Regions from separate parts of the Streptomyces sp. NPDC002324 genome, predicted to be linked through region 4. Evidence: riboswitches for the same ligand, from Rfam matches in the RefSeq annotation. Region 4 holds a riboswitch; each other region holds the start of a gene.
What was found. Region 4 has a riboswitch for cyclic di-AMP ahead of ACWCRJ_RS25930 (peptidoglycan DD-metalloendopeptidase family protein). Riboswitches for the same ligand answer to the same signal wherever they lie in the genome.
Positions count from the first base shown of each region.

Region 1: another riboswitch for cyclic di-AMP. It lies ahead of ACWCRJ_RS39005 (M23 family metallopeptidase); the one in region 4 lies ahead of ACWCRJ_RS25930 (peptidoglycan DD-metalloendopeptidase family protein).
Region 2: another riboswitch for cyclic di-AMP. It lies ahead of ACWCRJ_RS03605 (C40 family peptidase); the one in region 4 lies ahead of ACWCRJ_RS25930 (peptidoglycan DD-metalloendopeptidase family protein).
Region 3: another riboswitch for cyclic di-AMP. It lies ahead of ACWCRJ_RS28690 (transglycosylase family protein); the one in region 4 lies ahead of ACWCRJ_RS25930 (peptidoglycan DD-metalloendopeptidase family protein).

Region 1 covers NZ_JBSFCF010000049.1:848-6,273, forward strand. The annotation lists gene ACWCRJ_RS39000 (aldo/keto reductase) at 1-272, opposite strand, end outside; gene ACWCRJ_RS39005 (M23 family metallopeptidase) at 455-1,522, opposite strand; cyclic di-AMP (ydaO/yuaA leader) riboswitch at 1,533-1,694, opposite strand; gene ACWCRJ_RS39010 (PP2C family protein-serine/threonine phosphatase) at 1,967-3,079, opposite strand; gene ACWCRJ_RS39015 (GTP cyclohydrolase II) at 3,236-3,895, opposite strand; gene ACWCRJ_RS39020 (MarR family winged helix-turn-helix transcriptional regulator) at 4,040-4,579, opposite strand; gene ACWCRJ_RS39025 (dihydrofolate reductase family protein) at 4,735-5,426, shown strand, end outside.
Region 2 covers NZ_JBSFCF010000002.1:121,912-127,337, forward strand. The annotation lists gene ACWCRJ_RS03580 (8-amino-7-oxononanoate synthase) at 1-373, shown strand, start outside; gene ACWCRJ_RS03585 (DUF397 domain-containing protein) at 431-655, opposite strand; gene ACWCRJ_RS03590 (helix-turn-helix domain-containing protein) at 665-1,525, opposite strand; gene ACWCRJ_RS03595 (ATP-binding protein) at 1,794-2,252, shown strand; gene ACWCRJ_RS03600 (DUF6328 family protein) at 2,224-2,811, opposite strand; gene ACWCRJ_RS03605 (C40 family peptidase) at 2,888-3,361, opposite strand; cyclic di-AMP (ydaO/yuaA leader) riboswitch at 3,365-3,535, opposite strand; gene ACWCRJ_RS03610 (hypothetical protein) at 3,929-4,246, opposite strand; gene ACWCRJ_RS03615 (ATP-dependent Clp protease proteolytic subunit) at 4,254-4,940, opposite strand; gene ACWCRJ_RS03620 (hypothetical protein) at 5,168-5,419, opposite strand.
Region 3 covers NZ_JBSFCF010000025.1:119,191-124,616, reverse strand. The annotation lists gene eno (phosphopyruvate hydratase) at 81-1,361, opposite strand; gene ACWCRJ_RS28690 (transglycosylase family protein) at 1,784-2,479, opposite strand; cyclic di-AMP (ydaO/yuaA leader) riboswitch at 2,484-2,683, opposite strand; gene ACWCRJ_RS28685 (transglycosylase family protein) at 2,866-3,930, opposite strand; gene ACWCRJ_RS28680 (cytochrome P450 family protein) at 4,158-5,426, opposite strand, start outside.
Region 4 covers NZ_JBSFCF010000021.1:119,347-124,772, reverse strand. The annotation lists gene ACWCRJ_RS25940 (SGNH/GDSL hydrolase family protein) at 1-547, opposite strand, end outside; gene ACWCRJ_RS25935 (DUF6250 domain-containing protein) at 729-1,445, opposite strand; gene ACWCRJ_RS25930 (peptidoglycan DD-metalloendopeptidase family protein) at 1,658-2,659, opposite strand; cyclic di-AMP (ydaO/yuaA leader) riboswitch at 2,664-2,823, opposite strand; gene ACWCRJ_RS25925 (alpha-galactosidase) at 3,126-5,201, opposite strand; gene ACWCRJ_RS25920 (tyrosine-protein phosphatase) at 5,423-5,426, shown strand, end outside.

The DNA.
Region 1 (5,426 bases), on a different contig from region 4:
TGGCTCACCTTGGTCGCGATGACCACGTCGTCGCGGTTGCCCCGGGACCTGACCCACCTGCCGATGATCCTCTCGGACTCACCGCCCGTGTTGCCCTCAACCCAGGCCGAGTAGGAGTCGGCGGTGTCGACGAAGTTGCCCCCGGCGGCCGCGTAGGCGTCGAGGACGGCGAAGGACTGGGCCTCGTCCGCCGTCCACCCGAAGACGTTGCCGCCGAGGGAGAGCGGGAAGACCTCGATGTCGGACGTGCCCAGCTTGCGAAGAGAAGTCATGTGCAACGTCAACCGTCGCGGCGGACGCCCGCATTCCGCGCCGGCGTGAACGCCATGTGAAGCCGTGGGGCGGCAAGGGGTCGGGGGCCGCGGCGGAAGCGGTCGCCGGCACGCGCGTATGACGAACGCCGCGCGGTCCTCACGGACTCACGCGGCGTCGCCGCTTCGTTCTCCGACCGGCTCTACGGGGTCAGACCCTTGCTGCGCAGCCACGCCGCCGGGTCGATGCCGCTGGCCGAGCCGCCCGGGTGGACCTCCATGTGGAGGTGGGCGCCGGTGACGTTGCCGGTGGCGCCCACGCGGCCGATGACGTCGCCGGTGGCGACCTTCTGGCCGACGCTGACACCGATGGAGGACTGGTGGGCGTACCAGATCTCGGTGCCGTCATCGAGGGTGAGGACGGTCTTGTAGCCGTAGGAGCCCTCGTAGCCGGCCTGCGTGATGGTGCCGCTGTGGACGGCCTTGATCAGGGTGCCGGTCGGGGCGGCGAAGTCGAGGCCGGTGTGGTATCCGGAGGACCAGTAGGGGCCGGCCTGACCGAAGGTGGAGGTGAGGGTGTACGAGGAGGTCGGCAGCGTGAACTGCTTGGCGAGGGAGGCGAGACGCTCCGCTTCCTTCTTCGCCGCGGCCTCCTCGGCCGCCTTCTTCTCGGCGGCGGCCTCCTTGGCCTCGGCTTCCTTCTTCTCCTTGGCGGCCAGCTCGGCGGCCTTGTCCGCGGCGGCGGTCTGGGCGGCCTCGGCGGCGGCCTTGTCGAAGGCGTCCTGCTGGGACTCGGCCTGCGCCATGATGCGGGCGCGCAGCGCCTCACCGGCGTCGGCGGTGCCCTGTTCGGTGTCGGCGGCCGTCAGGCCGGCGCTGCTGAGGGGGGATCTGGAGGCCTCGGGCTCCGGCTGGTCGGCCTCGTCCTCGTCCTCGAAGACCGAGCCGACGTTCGGCATGTCGGGCATCGAGATGGACACGGGGGCCTTGCCGGACTGCGCGCTGGCCATGCCGGCGCCGCTGACGGCGGCTATGACACCGACACCGAGAACCGTGGAGCTGCGGGCGAGACCGCCACGAGCGAGTACGCCGGTCTTCTTGGCGACGCGGTGCCGACCGCGAGCGGGGCGAAGGGAGTCCTCACTGGGATTCCACTCCTGCCAGGGGCCCTCGTTGTCGCTGTTGTAGCTGCCGTAGCCGAACGTCTGGCTCTCGCCGTCACGCTGGTCGGGCACGAACGGGGCTTCGGTCGCGGACCGGTTCGACGCCACGTGGGCGTACTCCTTCCTTCCTCCTCGCCTACCGGGTTAGCTGACGGGTTCGGAGCAGGAAGGTCTCCTACGCGCGTAAACCGGTCGTGCGCACTGCCACGACGGTCTCCGTGCGATTCACCCCAGGGTGGTGGTTCCCCGGTTCCCTTGCGGGATTCGGCGCGTGAGCACGGAGCCGTCTCTTGTGACGGCTGGGACGACCGCGCTGCGTTATCGAACGTTAATAGACGCGAGTACTCCATTCCAAGCTGTTCCGAATGATCGTTCCGGCGTTCCCGGTGGACTTTACGGGTCATGAGGGGTTTAAAACGGGCGAGTTGACTTGCCTCACGAGTAACAAAAGTTCTGACGCCATATCAGCAGACCTACGGAAGACGGTCGAACAAACACGTTCGGTGACATTCGGTGACAGGAGCGCCTCCGAGCCTCCGTGCCTGCCGGATGTCACGGGCGGCGGACCGCCAGAAGGGCCATGTCGTCCGTCGTGCGGTCGCCCGTGTGCCGGCGCACCTCGTCCGCCAGGGTCGTCAAGAGGGCGCGCGGGGCGGAGAAGACCCTGCCGGACAGGCGCTCGGCCGGGTCGTAGAAGGCACCGCGCGCGTCCCGCGCCTCGGAGAGACCGTCCGTGTAGAACAACAGCGTGGCGCCGGGCGGAAATTCGGCCTCCTCCGCGCGGTCGGGCCAGGCGCCCAGGTCCTCCATGCCCAGCGGGAGGGCCGGCCGCCGGGCGTCCAGGGTGCACAGGGTGCCGTCGGCGAGCAGCAACAAAGGCGACGGATGCCCCCGGTTGACGATCCGGGCGCGTCCGGCCCCGTGCGGGAACTCCGCCAGAACCGCCGTCACGAACCCCTCGTACTCCACCGCCGCGTCCCGCAGCGCGGCCTCCCGCCTGGTCGTCTCCCGGGCCAGCGCCCGCTCCAGCCGCTGGGCGACCGCTTCGAGCGTCGACTCCTGCTCGGCCGCCTCCCGGAACGCGCCGATCAGCACCGCCACCGCCGACACCGCGCCCAGCCCCTTGCCGCGCACATCGCCCACGATCACCCGTACGCCGTGGGGCGAGTCCTGCACCGCGTACAGATCACCCCCGATCGACGCCCCCGCCTGCGCGGCCTCGTACCGCGCGGCGATCTCCAGCCCGCCGATCCGCTCCTGCGGCACCGGCAGTACGGCCCGCTGCGCCGCCTCGGCGATCTCGCGGGCGGTGGCGAGCCGGGCGTCGCTGCGGCGGACGAGGCGGTTGATCAGTACGGCCAGTACGGCGACGGTGGCCACCGTGGCGATCTCGGTGATCGCGTCCACCTGACCCGTGTCGCCGTAGTAGCCGCGCACGGCGCTGACCCCGGCGACCGAGGCGATTCCGACGATCACCGTGCCGAGCAGCGAGAAGAGCGGGGCCGCCACCAGGGGCGAGGCGGTGAAGAAGGGGACGGCCGTGAACTCGCGCGGGGTGAAGTGGTCGTAGAAGAGGCCGATGGTGATGAGCAGGGCCGGGAGGACGCGAAGGAGCGTACGGACGTACGAGAGCCGCCACCCGCTCGGCTCCCTCACCCCCGCCACCCCTTCTCGCTGCCCACGGATACAGGGTTTCCGGCGATGGAGCCCGGGGCTAGTCGACGGGGCCGATTGGGCTAGCGGGAGGGGAGCCGGCAGGAGGGGCCGGCAGGAGGGGGAGGAGGGGCCGGCGGGAGGGAGCGGAGGGGGTGGACCCTGGATTCAGCCCGCGGTCAGTCCCGTCAGTCCCGTCAGCTCCGGCAGCTCCGGGAGGGGGAGCGTGTGCTGGGTCTGGAGGACTTTCGCGCGGAGGTAGCGCACGTTGTGGGCGGTGGTGAAGACGCCGGTGGGGACGCGGTGGCGGACGCCCATGCCCAGGTCGCGGAGCTGCTGCGCCTTGTCGGGGTTGTTCGAGAGGAGGTCCAGCCGGTCGATGCCGAGGGCACCCAGCATCTGGGCCGCCGCCGTGTAGTCACGGGCGTCCTCGGGCAGGCCGAGCGCCGCGTTCGCCTCGTAGGTGTCGAGCCCCTGGTCCTGGAGGGCGTACGCGTCGAGCTTGTTGTAGAGGCCGATACCCCGGCCCTCCTGGCGGAGGTAGAGGAGGACGCCGCCGCGTTCGGCGATCCGCTCCACCGCCTCGCGCAGCTGCGGACCGCAGTCGCAGCGGGCCGACCCGAAGACGTCGCCGGTCAGGCACTCGGAGTGCAGCCGGACCAGCGGGTCCGTGCCGGGGGCGGGGTCGCCGAGGACGAGCGCCAGGTGCTCCTGGCCGTCGACGAGGCCGTGGAAGGTGACCAGTTCGGCGTCTACGCCGTAGCCGTCCTGGAAACGCAGCGGCACCCGGACGCGGGCACGCGGGGTGGCAGCGGGAATGTCGGGCATGCGGGATCTCCGGTCCTGGTGCGGGCGTCGTCATGCTTCAGATTTGAAGCATGACGCTCGGCAGGACTCTAACCCCTGCTTCAAATTTCAAGCAACCTCTTTGGGATGCCTCACATTCCCGCGACCCGGGAATAAACGCGAGACCTACTCCCCGGACGGACCGGCCTGGCTCGACGGACACGCGCGGCGGCGCCACGGCAGATCGTCGGAGCCGGGGGCCGCCTGCGGGTCCCCGCCCTGGATCGCCGTCGCGATGGACGCGCAGATCTCCTCGAACTGACCGATCTGCTCGGGGCTGAGATGGTCGAAGACGGCCTTGCGGACCGTTTCGACATGGCCCGGCGCCACCCGCTCCAACAGGCCCATGCCCTCGTCGGTGAGCACGGCGACACTGCCCCGCTTGTCCCACTGGCAGTCCTCGCGCCGCACCACGCCGTCCTTCTCCAGCCGGGTGACGACATACGTCAGCCGACTGCGCGTGATCTTCTGATGCTGGGCGAGATCGGTCATCCGCATCCGCCGGTCCGGCGCCTCGGAGAGGGAGGCCAGCACGGAGTAGTAGAGGTGCGGCAGACCGGCCTCCTGCTGGAGCTGCCGGTCGAGCGCGTCCTCCAGGAGCGAGCTGGCGGCCACGTAGGCACGCCAGGCACGCTGCTCGTCGGGGGTGAGCCAGCGGGTCGTCATACGTACAGTGTAGTTATTGTTTAAAACTTGAACCAAGCCCCGCCGGAACGCCACCCCGACCGGCCCCACCGCCGTAGTCCCATCCCCACCACCGAAGTCGCAGCCTCACCGCCGTAGCCCCATCCCCACCGCCGTCACCGCCAGGGAGCGCGTCCATGCCCCAGCCCTACGTCCTGTTGTCCGCCGCCGTCTCCCTCGACGGCTTCCTGGACGACACCGGGCCCGAGCGGCTGCTGCTCTCCGGCCCGGCCGACTTCGACCGGGTCGACGAGGTGCGCGCGGCCAGCGACGCCATCCTGATCGGCGCCGGCACCCTGCGCACCGACAACCCCCGCCTGCTGGTCAACTCCCCCGAGCGCCGCGCGGCCCGTGTCGCCGCCGGACTCTCCGAGTACCCGCTGAAGGTCACGGTCAGCGCGTCCGGCGATCTCGACCCGGCGGCCCAGTTCTGGCACACGGGCGGCGCGAAGGTCGTGTACACGACGGACACGGGTGCGGGGCGGCTGCGCGACCTGGGCCTGCCGACCGGCCCGAACGGGGTCGACGTGGTGTCCGTCGGCCCCAAACTGGAGTGGCCCGCCCTCCTCGACCACCTCGCGGTCGTACGCGGCGTCCGGCGCCTCATGGTCGAGGGCGGCGGCCTCGTGCACACCCAACTGCTCCAGCAGGGCCTCGCGGACGAGGTGCAGCTGGCCGTGGCACCGGTGTTCGTGGGCGAGACGGACGCGCCGCGACTGTTCGGGACGGGCGCGTATCCCGGGGGACCGAGGAGCCGGCTCCGACTGCTGGAGACCCGGCCGGTCGGCGACATCGTCCTCATCCGGTACGCCCCCTCCGTCCCCGGCGC
Region 2 (5,426 bases), on a different contig from region 4:
TACGTTCATCTTCGACACGGGTCTCGCCCCGGCCGCGACCGGCGCGGCGCTCGCCGCGCTCCGGCTGCTGCGCCGGGAGCCCGAGCGGGCCGCGCGGGCCCGTGAGGTGGCCAGGGAGCTGCACGCACGGCTGACGGCGTCGGGCCATGAAGCGGTGCGGCCCGACGCCGCCGTGGTGTCCGTACGCGCGCCGTCGCCGGATCAGGCGCTGCGGTGGGCGGCGGACTGCCGGGCGGCGGGTCTCGCCGTCGGCTGTTTCCGCCCGCCGTCCGTGCCCGACGGCGTCTCGCGGCTGCGGCTGACCGCCCGTGCGGATCTCACGCAGGGGCAGATCGACCGAGCCGTGGGGATCATCGGCGATACGCGACCGTGAGTCGGCGTCCCGGCCGAGCCTCGCCGCAAGCGGAAGGACGAACGCTGTCGGTGGGGGTCACCGCAGCGTGGTGATGAATCCCTCCCAGGCGTCGGGGTCGAACAACAGGGCGGGCCCCGCCGTGTTCTTCGAGTCGCGTACGGCCACCAGCCCGGCCCAGCGGCCGGATCCCGGACGGGCCGTCTCCACACAGTTGTTTATCCCGGTACTGCGGCTGCTGCGCAGCCATCGCACATCGGGCAGTTCGGTACTGGTGGGTACGTTCCGAGGCAGTGCGGACATGGTGCCTCCTTACGCGCCGGCGGCTAGCCCGGCGATGTAATCCAACGAGTCCTCGGGCGAAAGGGCGTGGATCTGAAGGGCGTTGAAGGCCTCGACATACGCCTTGAGGTCTTCTTTCCGTTCGAGATAGAGGCTACTCGTCAAGTGGTCGAGAACAACCACGTCCAGATCGGATGTGCTCCGAAATGAGAAAATTACGAAAGGTCCCGTGACGCCGATATGCGCCCCGGCAGTGAACGGGAGCACCTGCAGTCGCACTTGGGGAAGCCGCGCCGCCTCGACCAGACGGACCAGCTGCCGGGACATGATCTCGGGACCGCCCACCACACGCCGGAGAACGCCCTCGTCGAGCACGGCGCTCAGCTCCATCGGCGGGTTCCCGCGCAGCACCTCCTGCCGCGCGAGCCGCACTTCCACGAGCGCGTCGAGTTTGTCGTCATCCAGCCCCTCCACCGCGGCCCGTGTCACCGCCCGCGCGTACTCGGGGATCTGCAGCAGACCCGGAACGACCGAGGTCTCCAGCGTCCGCATGCCCCCGGCCTGCGACTCCAGGCTGATGAAGTCCCGGTACGTCGGCGGCAGTACGCCCCGGTACGCGTGCCACCAGTTGTGCCGCCCACCGCCGTCCTCGGAGCCCGCGAGCGCCAGGAGCAGCTCCCGTAACTCGGTGTCGTCGATCCCGTACGCGTCCAGGAGCTTGCGGACGTCCGCGGGCTTCACCCCGCTGGCGCCCGTCTCGATCCGGCTCACCTTGGACTGGTGCCAGCCGACGCGATGGGCCGCCTCGATGCTCGTGAGCGCCGAACGGGTGCGCAGGACACGCAACTCGGCACCTAGCTTGCGGCGGCGCACCGCCGGACCGTACTGCATGGGATTCTCCTTCCGCCCGGCGCTCTCGATCGCGGTGACGACACCGGATGTCGGGGTGACGACAGAGGATGGACGAAGACCCCACCCAAATACGTTCGGTCGTCGGATAGTTCACCGCTTCGAGCGACAGATATATGCACATCTTGGTGGATCGCCACGCGTGACGGCCCAGGTAGTGGCAGTCTGGCGCGAAGCACCAGTCCGGGACCGTAGTCGAACCATCCGCTCCCTGTCGGACACCGGTCCCGTGGGAAAGGGACGCCTCGCCATGGCAGATCACCTGGAAGCATCCGTCACTCTGCCGAGCGATCCCGCCTCGGTGTCCGCAGCCCGGAACTACGTCGCCACCGTGCTCGCCGAATGGGGCCTGCCGGGCGACACGGGCATCGCGGACACCGTGCGCCTGATCGTGTCCGAACTCGCCACCAACGCCGTCCAGCACACACTGGGCCAGTCGCCCACCTTCACCGTGGACATCGCGCTCGACCGGGACGAGCACTTGCGGATCGGCGTCACCGACAGTCATCCGCGCTTTCCCAAACGCCTGCCGGCCGCCGTCCAGCAGGACAACGGCCGGGGCATGGTCATCATCCGCTGGCTGACCGCGGAGTGCGGCGGCAGGCTGAGCGTCAGACCCACGCGGGAGGGCGGCAAGACGGTGGCGATCGAACTTCCGTGGACGCTCCCCGTCCAGCCGGTCACCGCAGGTGGTCCGCCGGAGACCTGACGGGGCTGTCGTCCTCGACCGGTGGCGTCGGGGGCGGCAGGGGCGTCGGCGGCGGGAGTGGCGACGGCGGCGTGGTGTCGCGGCCCGAGGCGCGTCCCACCAGTTTCGGGAGCAGGCCCCACAGGAGCAGGCACGCCAGGAGCGTGCCGGACCCGGCGGCGACACCGGCCGTCCGGCTGAGCGTCACGTCCACGACGAGCGTGACGGAGCCGGTGAAGGCCGGCATCAGCACGATCAGGCCCGCGGTGGCCAACCGGGACGAGACCTGGACGATGGCGGGCTTGGCGTTCTGCTGGAAGAGCGAGCGGTGCAGGGCGGCCGGCGCGGTGAAGAGCGTCGCCGCGAGGACGGCCAGCAACAGGGTGGTCACGTAGGTGACACGCTGGAAGGTGTCCAGGTCCGGAAAGCGCGGGGTGAAGGCCAGCGTCAGCAGGAACGCGAAGAGGATCTGCACCCCGGTCTGGGTGACCCGCAGCTCCTGGAGCAGCTCGGAGAAATTGCGATCGGCGCGTTCGAGGGGTGTCTCGTTACGTGCCGGGCGGGTGGGTTCCTCGGCCATGGCGGCACGGGTAACCACATGTGTACGACATACGCCAGCGGGGGCGGCGGACAGTTCCGCCGCCCCCAGCGGTGGGTCAGCGGACCCGGCCGTACCAGACGCTCTTCGTCCAGATCTTCTGCAGCCGGACGACGTCACCCGTCTTCGGCGAGTGCCAGATCTTTCCCTTCCCCGCGTAGATACCGACGTGGTAGACGTTCGAGCCCGAGTGGAAGAAGACGAGATCTCCGAGCTTGCGGCTGCTCACGGAGATGTGCTTCGTCTTGTTGTACTGCTGCTGGGCAGTACGGGGCAGCTTCTTGCCCGCCTTCTTGAACGAGTAGAGCGTCAGCCCCGAGCAGTCGAACCTGCCCGGACCCACGGCGCCGTACTTGTAAGGGGAGCCCTTCTTGGAAGCCGCGACCTTGAGTGCCTTCGACGCCACCGTGGCGGCCTCGGCGCCGGATGCGACGCCCGGGACCACGATGCTGCCGCCGACGGCGGCGATGGTCAGAGCCGAGGCCGTACCGGCCCGGGTCAACAGCGACGGGACACGATTCAGCGCAGTCATGCGCAACCCTTCGTCAGCCGCCTGTGAAGGATGACCTGTCGGATTCGGGCTGGCGAAGTTGCCCGGCCGCTGACGCGGCTTCACCCCAAGGGCTGCTCGGCGCGGTCATGGCGTGACCGTTCCGGCGACCCGTCGTGCTTGGGTCCTCCACTCCTGCCGATGCACTTCTGTCGACCGGTAACCGGGCGGCGGCAGGACTCGGCGTCCACCCGGATCGCCCCGCCGCTGCGGCGGGGGCTTGTCGTCGAGAAGGGATCTTGGCGTACTCAAGTGCGAAAATCCCAACGGAACCGGGGATTTGTGGTCTTACTCACCACTCGCCCGTTCGGGTGGACAGGGCGTTTTCCCTCGTTGTGTCCCAGTGGTCGAGGAGGTCCGCACCAGCGCCGGAATGCAGTACTCCGCCCATGTACCAGGCATCTTGCGCAACTTCACAGGTCCTCACGACGTATGGGCCGATGGGTCGATCGCGGTAGGCCGACCGGAGGGCGTCGCGCCGGGACCGGACGCCCCGTCAGTAGTACGGCGCCCGATGCGCGATCGGTTCAGGCGGGTGACGCGAACGGCTCAGGCGGGGGAGTCCTCCGCCTCCGGCGGCAGCGCCACCCGGCCGGCGCGCCGCTCGCCGTCCAGGATGCGCAGGGCCCGCGCGAGCGTCGGGGCGTGCACCTCGTTCTCCCCGCGTCTGTGCATCAGTTCGAGCGCGTCGCGCAGGGCGGTCGCCTTCGCTACGAGCGCCTGCGCCGCGCGCAGCCCGCGGTACGTGTCGCCCGGACGGGCCGGATTGATCCGGCCGAGGAGGTCCACCACGTCCAGATAACGGTCGATCAGTTCCGCCTCGGCGCGGGTGAGCGCGGGCAGGGGCGGCAGTTCGGGCGGGAGCATCCGCGCCTCACCTCGCGCCGGGGAGCGGGAGTGAGGGGGGCGTGGACGAGGGTGGTGGGGGTGAGGGGGGTGTAGGTGGGGTCTTGCGGCTCCGGATCACCCGGTCGGCCAGGCCGTACGCCACCGCCGCCTCGGCGTCGAGGAACTTGTCCCGCTCGATGTCGGCGCTGATCCGCTCCGGGCTCTGCCCCGTGTGCCGGACGAGCATCTCCTCGAGGTTCCGGCGGTTGCGCGTCAACTCCTCGGCCTGGAGCGCCAGATCGCTCGCCTGCCCCTCGATCGGGTCGGCCAGGGCCGGCTGGTGGATCAGCACGCGCGCCCCCGGCAGCATCGAACGCTTGCCCGGTGTGCCCGCCGCCAGCAGCACCGCGGCGGCCGACCCCGCCTGCCCCAGGCAGACCGTCGCCACGTCACAGGTGACGAACCGGATCGTGTCGTAGAGCGCCGTCATCGCGCTGAAGGAGCCGCCGGGCGAATTGATGTACAGCGCGATGTCCCGGTCCGGCGCCTGGTACTCCAGGTGCATGAACTGCGCCATCACGTCGTTCGCCGACGTGTCGTCGATCCGCGTCCCGAGGAACACGATCCGTTCCTCCAGCAGCTTCGAGTACGGATCCATCGTCCGGTGACCCGTGCTGGTGCGTTCGGTGAACTCGGGCAGCACATGACGGGCCGACGGTGGGTTCTCGGGCATGGGGTGTGCCTCCTCTGATCGACTTCCGTAAAAAATGTACAGGACGTACGGACTCTGGAGGAGGGAGATCGGCTGAAAGCGAACGGATCCCCGCGGAACGGGGCTCCGCGGGGATCTTCGGTGGGGCGTTGGTGGAGACCTTGGTGGGGACTTCTGGTTCGGGAATCTCCGGCGGGATGTCTGGTGGGATGTCTAATTGAATGTCTGGTGGGATCGGATCCGGGCGATCAGTTGAGCGGCGCGGGGGCCGGGGTCCCGTAGAAGGTGACCGGCGGCCAGCCGCGGGCGGCGGCGAGTTCGTTCAGGGCGTCCGCGACTTCGAGCGCGCTGATCCGCTGGGCGGCCGGGGCCTCCGTCGTGGCGACGCTGAAGGTGACCGTCAGTTCCGTCATCTCGGTGCCGGGCATACGAACCGTGCCGCTGAACCTGGCGCCCTCGGGGAAGTCGGCCGCCCCTCCCGCCCCGGTCTCGGTGCTCATGCCCTCC
Region 3 (5,426 bases), on a different contig from region 4:
CCCCGCACACGGTACGGGACCGGTACGGGGACGTACGTACGACTGGCGCGGGCTTGGCCCTCAACGGGTCAGCCGGCGGCTCAGCCCTTGAAGCGCGGGAAGGCGCTGCGGCCGGCGTAGACCGCGGCGTCGTCGAGGATCTCCTCGATGCGCAGCAGCTGGTTGTACTTGGCGACGCGGTCCGAGCGGGCCGGGGCGCCGGTCTTGATCTGTCCGCAGTTCACGGCGACGGCGAGGTCGGCGATGGTGACGTCCTCGGTCTCGCCGGAGCGGTGGGACATCATGCACTTGAAGCCGTTGCGCTGGGCCATCTCGACGGCGTCCAGGGTCTCGGTCAGCGAGCCGATCTGGTTGACCTTGACGAGCAGGGCGTTGGCGGAGCCCTCCTCGATGCCGCGGGCGAGGCGCTCGGGGTTGGTTACGAAGAGGTCGTCGCCGACGATCTGGACCTTGTCGCCCAGCTTCTCGGTGATGGTGTTCCAGCCGGCCCAGTCGTCCTCGAACAGCGGGTCCTCGATGGAGACGAGCGGGTACGACGCGACGAGGTCGGCGTAGTACTCCGTCATCTCGGCGGCGGAGCGCTCCTTGCCCTCGAAGGTGTAGACGCCGTCCTTGTAGAACTCGGAGGCGGCGACGTCCAGGGCGAGGGCGATCTGCTCGCCGGGGGTGTAGCCGGCCTCCTTGATGGCCTCCAGGATGAGGTCCAGGGCGGCGCGGTTGGACTCCAGGTTCGGGGCGAAGCCGCCCTCGTCGCCGAGGCCGGTGGACAGGCCCTTGGTCTTCAGCACCTTCTTGAGGGTGTGGTAGACCTCGGCGCCCCAGCGCAGGGCCTCGGAGAAGGACTCCGCGCCGATGGGGGCGATCATGAACTCCTGGATGTCCACGTTGGAGTCGGCGTGCGAACCGCCGTTCAGGATGTTCATCATCGGAACGGGCAGCAGGTGCGCGTTCGGGCCGCCCAGGTAGCGGAAGAGCGGCAGATCGCTGGCCTCGGAGGCGGCGTGGGCGACGGCGAGGGAGACGCCGAGGATGGCGTTGGCGCCGAGGGAGCCCTTGTTGTCGGTGGCGTCCAGGTCGAACATCGCCTGGTCGATCAGGCGCTGCTCGGTGGCGTCGTAGCCGACGAGCTCCGGGCCGATCTGCTCGATCACGGCGAGGACGGCCTTCTCGACGCCCTTGCCGAGGTAGCGGTTGGGGTCGCCGTCACGCAGCTCGATGGCTTCGAAGGCACCGGTGGAGGCGCCGGACGGAACGGCGGCACGACCCGTGCTGCCGTCGTCGAGGCCGACCTCGACCTCGACGGTGGGGTTGCCTCGCGAGTCGAGGATTTCCCGGGCTACGACGACGTCGATGGACGGCACGAGCATCTCCTTCATGGGATGTGACGCTGGTTGTGCGGGGCCGCTGGGGCCTGGCGACTAGAGCCTAACCGTCCCCGGGCCGTCGGCAGCCGACCGACCGTCCCGTGGACAGACAGACCGTACCCATTGTTCCCGGTCGGAACAAAGGGGGGTGGTCGAGAAAGTGAACAGAAGGAGGAGGCGGGCACGAAAAAGCCCCGCCCCGGTGCGTACGGGGGAATGCGCACCGGGGCGGGGAGCCCGTGGGGACGGGGGGACGGCCCTCACGAGGTCTTCACTATGGAGGACACGGCTGTGAGCGGGCTGTGGTTCAGCCGGGGAGCGGCCTGTTTTCCGGCCCGGCTGAACCTGCCCCGCCTGCCCGGCCGTGGGGGCGGCCGTGGGGTCGGCAGGCGTGTGGCGGCCGTCGTGGTCGCCGTGGGTCAGCTCAGGTGGAGCTGCTGGCCCGGGTAGATGAAGTCGGCGTCGTCGATGATGTCCTTGTTCAGCTCGAAGAGCTTCTCCCAGCCACCCTTGACGTTCTTCTTCGCGGCGATGGCGCTGAGGGTGTCACCGGTGACGACCTTGTACTCGCCGTCGCCCTTCTTGACCTTCTTGCCGGTCGGGGTCTTGACGGTGGCGCGCTCGGAGGAGCGGGAGGAGCGGGTGTCCTCGGTGCTCTTCTTGGTGCTCTCCTGCGTGCTCTGCGAGGAGGAGCCGGAGGAGTCGGCGTTGCCGGAAGAGGCGGCGGCGCCGTCGTAGGAGGCGCCGGACAGACCCTTGCCGCAGACCGGCCAGGCACCCTTGCCCTGACCGGCGAGGACCTTCTCGGCGATCGCGATCTGCTGGGCCTTGCTCGCCTGGTTGGCGGTGGAGGCGTACTGCGTACCGCCGTAGGCGGCCCAGGTGGAGGCCGAGAACTGCAGACCGCCGTAGTAGCCGTTGCCGGTGTTGATGGACCAGTTGCCGCCGGACTCGCACTGGGCGACGGCGTCCCACTCGGAGGCGGTGGCGGCGGAGGCGCTGCCGGCGGCCATCAGCGGGGCGGCGACCGCCGCGGCGCCGGTGACACCGACGACGGCGATGGCGCGAGCGGCCTTGGACGGACGACGGTGCTTGCCCTTGCTGGAAAACAGCATGGAGAGATCCCCTCACCGACGCCTGCGAGGTGAGCTGTCGGGTTCGGGCCGGTTGAGTTGCCCGGCCGCGCACGCTCGCCTCTCGGCTCACGTCGCGCGGCTTCACCCCCAGCCGGTTCCGGTCGTGCGCCCCCGAAGGGCCGCAACCGCCGGACCCGGCACTTACCTTGGGTCCCCCGCTCCTGCCTACGGCGCTTGACGCGACGACTGTTCCTCACGGCCGATGGCAGGATTCGGCGTGCCGACCGGGAGGGCCCGCTGTGGCGAGCGGTCACGACCGTAAACAGGTGATTGCCCGAATTTCAAAGACGATCAGGGGGTCTGTGATTCATCTCCCACAATGATCAAAACGGGCATTCAGGGTCGAACCATGACGCGAACTGCCGCTACTTTTCGCCCGTTTCGGCACCGACTTCGAGGGTCTGACCGGGAAGGATAAGGTCCGGGTCAGTTCCGACCGTGCGCTCGTTCTCGGAGTACAGCGTCCGCCACCCGCCGTTCAGGCCGAGCGAGTTCACGATGCCGGTCAGACTGTCGCCCACGCGGACGGTGTAGGCGCCCTCCGCGCCCTCGCTCGACGCGCCGCCGTCACGCGAGGCGTGACGGCCTGAGGTGGCGCCGTCGGCCTTGTCCGCCCCGGAGCCGGTGTCCGCGCCCTCGTCGGCGCTGGCGCCGCGATGCCGGCCGCTGCCGCCGTCGACGTCATCGTCGGCCGCGGAGCCGTCCGCCTGGCTGGAATCGTCCGTGTTCGCACTGCCGGATTCCTTGGAGCCGGTGCCGGTGCCGGTGCCGCTGTCGCCGGAATCGGTGGAGTCCGCGGCGTCGGAGCCCGCGTCCGGCTCGGTGGTCGCCTTCGTGGAGCCGTCGAGGGCCTTCGCGGACGCGTCCGACGACTCGGTCGACTCGGTCGATTCCTTCGACCCGTCGGAGCGCGTGGAGTCGGTGCCGTCGGCCGACTTGGCCGAGCCGGTGGACCCGGTCGAGTCGGAGGAATCCGATGCACCCGATGAACCGGATGCGCCGCCGGAGTCGGACGAGTCGTCCGCGACACCCGTGTCCACGTCGGCGGGACCCGAGTCGCCGCCCAGGTTGTGCAGCAGTCCGCAGGTGGACCAGACGCCTACGCCCTGGTCCGCGAGGACCTTCTCGGCGACGGCTATCTGCTGCGAACGGCTGGCCTGGTCCGCGGTCGTCGCGTAGTCGAGGCCGCCGTACTTCTCCCAGTTCTCCTGGGTCAGCTGGAGGCCGCCGTAGCGCCCGTTCCCGGTGTCCGCGCTCCAGAAGCCACCGCTCTCGCACTCCGCCACCTGGTCCCAGGTGGTTCCGCTCGCCGCGCTCGCGCCGGTGGCGCCGAGGAGTGGGATCGCGATGGCCGACCCGGTGACTCCCGCCGCGACGAGGAGAGCCGGAGCCTGACGGGGGCGACGGTGACGACCGTTCCCGGAGAGCATGCGGTTGCCTTTCACACGACAGCGGTGGTCTGTGCGACGGGCGCGGTGCCCCCTTCGCACTGACGTGTGAACGTATCGGCAGTCGATCAGTTGTCACAAGTTAATGCAGCGCAGATCACGTGAAGATCACAGAGTTGAGGGAGCGTCAATTTCTGGCTCGGAATGGGGTAGTGTTACGGCCCGTCCGGGTACAACTACGGGCCGCTCACGGCGCGATCACCACCCACTCACGGCCGCGCCCGTGGGGTGAATTCCACCGGAAGCGTGCGCAATCCACGCATGATGAGGCCTCCCCGCCACCGCAAATCGGCCGTATCCACTGCGAGTCGCAGATCGGGGAGCCGGGTGAGGAGCGTCGCCAGCGCGCTCTGGCCTTCGAGCCGGGCGAGCGGCGCGCCGAGGCAGTAGTGGATGCCGTGGCCGTAGCCGAGGTGCTGGTTGTCACGGCGGGAGAGGTCCAGGGTGTCGGGGTCCTCGAAACGGGCCGGGTCGCGGTCGGCCGCCGCGAGGACGACGAGGACCGGGTCGCCGGGGGCGATGTCCTGCCCGCCCAGCGTGAGGGGCTCGGTCGCGAAGCGCCAGGTGGCGAGTTCGACGGGACCGTCGTAGCGCAGGAGTTCCTCGACGCCGGTTTCGAGCAGCCCGGTCTCGCCGGCGGCGAGGGAGGTCTGGAGGCGGGCCCGCTGCTCGGGGTGGGTGAGCAGGGCGTACGTGCCGTTCCCGATGAGGTTGACGGTGGTCTCGAACCCGGCGAACAGCAGGATGAACGCCATCGCCGCGGCCTCGTTCTCGGTGAGGTGCTCCCCGTGGTCGGAGGCGCGGATGAGCGCGGAGATGAGGTCCTCGCCCGGGGCGGGGTGCTCGGTGAGCGCTTCCCGCTTGCGGTGGATGAGGTCGGCGAGGTAGCCGCGCATCTTCTTCACCGACCGCGCGACGCCGCCCCGCGGACCACCGCCATGCCGGATCATCATGCCCGCCCAGTCCCTGAAGTCGTCCTGGTCCTCCCGGGGAACGCCCAGCAGGTCGCAGATCGCGTAGATGGGGAGGGGGAAGGCGAACTCGTGGATGAGGTCGGCCTCGCCCTTCTCGGCGAACCCGTCGATCAGCCGGTCGGTCAACTCCTGGACCCGGGGGGCGAACTCGGCGACCCGCCGGGGTGTGAACGCCTTCGACACCAGGCGGCGGAGTCTGGTGTGGTCCGGCGGGTCGATGTTCAGCAGATGTGTCATCAACTCGGCCTTGCGCTCACCGGGGATGCCCGTCTTGCCCTTGGCGTGCGCGGGCTCGGCGTGGTGCGCCGGGTTCTTCGACAGGCGCCCGTCGGCGAGGGCCTGCTTGGCGTCGCCGTAGCGGGTGACCAGCCAGGCCTCCACGCCGCTGGGCAGGCGCGTCCGGTGAACGGGGGCGTGCTCACGGAGCCAGGCGTACGCCGGGTAGGGGTCGGTGGCGAACTCCCAGGTGAAGAGGTCGGGCGCGCCGGTTCCCGTGGGCATGGC
Region 4 (5,426 bases):
CGACCCGCGTGTGTCCCTCCGGCGACAGGTGCAGCCGGTCGAGATCCCAGGCCCGCCGGTCCTGCACCGTCTTCAGGGACCACAGGTCCAGCACGGGACACCCGTACCGGTCGGCGATGGCCCGCACATGCAGGTTGTACGTGGCGATCTTGCCGCGCAGATGCCGGAGCACCGGTACGTCACGGGTGTCGAAGCCGGTGGTCACCATGACGGTGCCGACGGCCGAGGTGAGCCTGGACACCGCGCGCTCGAACCGCTCGGCGACCTCGTCGGGATCGGTGCCCGGCCGGATGATGTCGTTGCCGCCCGCGCAGAAGGAGATGAGATCCGGCGCGAGCTCCAGAGCCCTCGGAATCTGGTCCGCCACGATCTGGTCGAGGAGTTTTCCCCGCACGGCGAGGTTGGTGTAGTCGAAGTCGCCCTCGGGCACCCGGTCCGCGAGGAGCACCGCGAACCGGTCGGCCCAGCCGACGAACCGCCCGTCGGGCCCCGGATCGCCGACGCCCTCGGTGAAGCTGTCCCCCAGCGCCACGTACGACCCGATCATCGTTCTGCTGTCATTCGAATCGTCTGCCACATCGGCCCATGATTCACCGTGGCATGTGACCTACGCGACCGTAATAAGGACTTGACGGACGGTGAGATAGACCACGGGTCAAGTGTTGGACAACCCGGAATACTCCAGGTCGGGATGGCCGCACTCCACCATCCCCACCCCCTCTCCCCCCTCAGCGGCGACCGCGCAACCTCCACACCCGGAAGTCCTCGATCCGGAAATGGCTCCAGGTGGTGCGGAAGGCGAAGTGCCCACTCGTGTACGGCGCGGGATCGACGTAGTCGAACACGAGCCGGCCGTTGTTCCACCACCGGACCTTCGACCCGTCGGAGACGATCCGCACCTGATGCGGCGCGTTCGCGACGAGCAGCGGCTCGGTGTAGTCGTAGATCAGTGGCCGCACGCCCGCCTCACCGACGTACCGGCGCAGGCGTGTCGTCGTGTTCGTGTTGGCGCCGTACCCGACGTAGTACGTCTTCAGGTGGTCGTACTCGGCGAGCGCGCCCGAACGCGGGGTGGCGAAGAGATCACCGGGTGAGCGCACATCGACGGCGTTCCAGAAGTTGTTGAGGTCGGAGACCCTGTCGTTGGCCCCGCCCGCCGAGACCGGCGTGGCCGTGTACTCGACGACGTACGGCCCTTGCAGTTTCCGCTTGAACCAGACCGTGGCCCCGGCCGGCACATCGACCTCCAGCACACCCCGCGATGCGGCGACCACCCCGCCCCTCTCCAACTCCACGGCCCACTGCCCGAGCCCGTGCCGGAAGTCGTCGGCGGCGATCAGCCGGCCCCGCCTCGGACGCGGGTGCGCGGCCGCCGTCCCCGCCGGAGCGAGCGCCGCGAGGGCGGCACCGGCGGCGAGGGCTCCGAAAGCTCTACGGGTGGTCATGACACTCCTGTCCCGATGGAAGGAAAGGGGAACGACGACGCGACGCGACGCGGAACCCGGATCCCCCCGCATAGAAAGCGCTTACGGAGATCACTGTGTACTTCCGTTCGCCCCCTGTCGAGGCTTCGGTCGGCCATGCCACACGACCGCAACACCGAAGGCCGGCCCCCAAGAAGCGGGGCCGGCCTTCGGTGTGGTTGAGGGACGGAACCTCAGACGCTGACGCCCTTCGAGCGAAGGTAGGCCAGCGGGTCGAGGTCCGAGCCGTAGGACGGCGTGGTGCGGATCTCGAAGTGCAGGTGCGGCCCGGTGACGTTGCCGGTCGCGCCCGAGAGGCCGATCTGCTGACCGCCGCTCACGGACTGCCCCGCGGAGACGGAGATCGAGGAGAGGTGGGCGTACTGGGCGTAGTAGCCGTCGGCCAGCCGGATGACGACCTGGTTGCCGTACGCGCCGCCCCAGCCGGCGGAGACGACGGTGCCCGCGCCCACGGCCTTGAGGGCGGTCCCGGTCGGGGCCACGAAGTCGACGCCCGTGTGGTAGCCGCTGGACCACATGCTGCCGGCGGTCTTGTACGCCGTGCCGACGGTGGCGCCCTGGATGGGCAGGCTGAAGCCGGAGCTGTTGGCCGACGAGGACTGGCCGTTCGACGTGGAGGCCGACGCCTGGGTGTCCTTGGACTCCTGCTTGGCGGGTGCGGAGGGCTTCGGCGTCGTCGACGACTCGGCAGGCTTCGAGGACTGCGACAGCTGCGGCTTCGACGACTGCGGCGTACCGCCCGACGCGGCCTGCCCGCCTATCGACAGCTTCAGACCCGGGTGGATCAGCGACGGGTCGGAGCCGATCGCCTCGCGGTTGTCCGAGTAGAGGCGCTTCCAGCCCCCGTCGACGTCCTGCTCGTCCGCGATCTTCGCGAGGTAGTCGCCGACCTTCACCGAGTAGGTCTTGGCCGTCTTCTTGGTGGCGGTCCGCTCCGCCTGCGCGGCCTTCTCCGCCTGCTCGATCCGCGCGCCCGCCTCGGCCGCGGCCTGCTGGGTGGCGATCGTGGCCGTCTTCTCGGAAGCCCCGGACACGGCGGCCGTCGGGGTGGCGGCCTGGGCGCCGGCGGCTCCGATCAGCGGCAGCGCGAGCGCAGCACCGCCGGTCCCGGCGGCGGCGATCGAGCGGGTGAAACGCTGGGACTTGGGACGGCGGTGCTTACCCTTCGCGGGCATGACGAATTCCTCTCCGGCGCCTGCGAGGTGAGCTGTCGGGTGCGGACTGGAGATGTCCGGCCGTGCTCGCGCACGGCTGTACCCCTAGCCTCTTCCGGAGACCGGAACAGGCGGTGATTCCTGTGGGTCCCCCGCTCCTGCCGTGGATCGGGTCGGTGTGCGGCTCCGGTCGGCGGCAGGATTGGGCGTCCGTCCGGATTGACGCCGAACGTAAGCGACTTGTGCCCACAGAGACAACCATTGGGACTTCCTGTGCGTCTTTCTACCTGATCCTTACATCAATCCACCATCACGCTCCGTCGAAGACCGGTCTTGAACATTTCCCAACCGCCCTGGAAACATGCGCGAATTACGTGCACATGGCGACAGCGGAACGTCACGAATATGACGCTGCTCACTCCCCTACGGGCCAGTAGGCTTTATTCCAGGGCTTGTTGGATTTAAAGCTCTATTTCGGACAGATCGCTCAAGTGCGACGCAGGTGGATAACCGTCGCATCGAAGTCGCCACGCAACCCCGTCGGCAACCCGTGGTGCAACAGAACGGCCCCTCGGTGCACTTCGCCCGTTTCGCGGCACTCATACACTTCTGTCGGGTCCAGTCCGCGCAGCCGGAGCGGAGCGGGCTGCTCACCGTAGTGCTGGGCCTGGAGCCAGGCCAGGACCACGACCTCGTCGTCGAGGACGTACTGCACGGCGCTCAGGCCACCCGTCGGCGGGCGCAGCCGGTAGAGATCACCGCGCTGCACGACCGGCCGGATCCGCTTGTACAGCTCGACCCAGCTCCCCGCCTCGGCCAGCTCCTCCTCCGTCCACTCGGTGAGGTCGCCACCGACGCCGAGCACGCCCGCCATGGCGCTGACGAAACGGAACCGCAGGGTGCTGACCCGGCCGTTGAGCTGGTTGTTCGGGCTGTCGGTGACCCATGCCGCCATGGTCCGGGCCGGGTGGATCTGGCTGAAGCCGTGCTGGATGGCGAGCCGGTCTAGCGGGTCGGTGTTGTCCGACGTCCACACCTGGTCCGTCCGGGCCATCACCCCGAGGTCGATACGACCGCCGCCGCCGGAGCACGACTCGAACGCCACCCCCGGGTGCGCGGCCCGCAGCCGGTCCAGCAGGGCGTAGAAGGCGTGCACATGCTCGATCCACAGTTTCTGCGGATACGGCTCGCCGGGCCAGCCGGCATCCGTGAAGCAGCGGTTGAAGTCCCACTTCACATAGTCGATCGGCGCACTGGACAGCAACGCGTCCAGCTTCTCCCACAGGTATTCCTGGACGTCCTCGCGCGCGAGATTGAGGACGAGCTGATTACGCAGCTCCGTCCGCTTTCGTCCCGGTTGGAACTGTGCCCATTCGGGATGCGCCCGGTACAGCTCGCTGTCCGGGTTGACCATCTCGGGCTCGACCCAGATACCGAACCGCATTCCGAGGGCGTGCACGTATTCGGCGAGGGGCTTGAGCCCCTTCGGGAAGCGGTCCGGGTTGGGCGTCCAGTCGCCGAGGCCGGCCCGGTCGCTCGTACGCGCCCCGAACCAGCCGTCGTCCACGACGAACAGTTCGACCCCGATGGCCGCCGCGCGCCGCGCGAGCGTCCCCTGCTGCTCCTCGGAGATGTCGAACTCGGTGGCCTCCCAGGAGTTGAAGAGCACCGGCCGGTCCTGGTCCGCGTCCGGGATGACGTACGTCCGCTGGTACGCGTGCCAGGCGCGGCTCGCCCCGCCGTGGCCGCCGTCGCTCCACAGGCCGGCGAAGACGGGCGTGGTGAACGTCTCCCCCGTCTCCAGCCGCAGCAGACCGGACTCGTCGTATCCGGCGCCGCCGGTGATCTGCACGCGGGCGTCCGGCAGTTGTGCGACCGCGATCCGCCAGGATCCCGACCAGCCCAGGGCGCAGCCGTAGACCTCGCCGCGCTCCTCGGTGGCGTCGGTGTCCAGGGCGACCCAGGGCAGGTGCTGGTGCCCGGTGTGGCCGCGCCGGCTGCCGATGACCTTCTCGCCGTAGGTGAGGTCGCCGCGCACGAGCCGCGACTCGGCCGCCCATCGTCCGTGCAGCTGGGACAGCCGCCAGGGCTCGTCCGCGCGCGGCGGCAGCGTCCACGTCGCCGAGTCGGCCCGCAGCAGCTCCACCGCCGGCCCGTCGTTGACCAGGGTCACCCAGCGCTCGATGACGTCGTCGCGCAGTCGGTAGTGCAGCGTGATCCCGAGCGCGCCGTCGGCGAACCGCAATCGCAGCTCGTCACCGTCCGTCTCGTACTCCCGGAAGGTCCACTCGGTGCCGCGCCGCTCGTCCGTGCGCACGGACAGGGCGGGACGGGTGAAGCGAGGTCCGCCCTCGACGGGGTACTCCTCGTGTCCGTCGACCGGGGCCTCGAACGGCCAGTACGGCAGCTGCTGTCGCGCGGCCAGCGCCTCGGCGTCGGCGAGCGCGATCCGGGGACCCCAGTGCAGGTGCAGCAGCTCGTCGTTCTCCGTGAGCCGCAGGGCATAGCTGCTCCTGGGCCCGGAAAGAATCCAGGTCCGGCCGTCTGTGCCGATTTCCAACATCAAGCCCCCACAGATTCGAACAGGTGCGATCAGGCGGCAACATCATCGCAGGTCGCTCCGCGCACTCGACGGGGCCTGTGGACAACCTCGGACGGGCGCGCCACGACCGCCTGTGGACAACTCATTGGCGTACGCACCCATGTCGTATCGTCGAGGGCGCGCCTCAGTGTCGAGGGTGCCCGTCGGTGATGCCGCCGACGGACGGATGGGAGGGAGCCCCAGTGA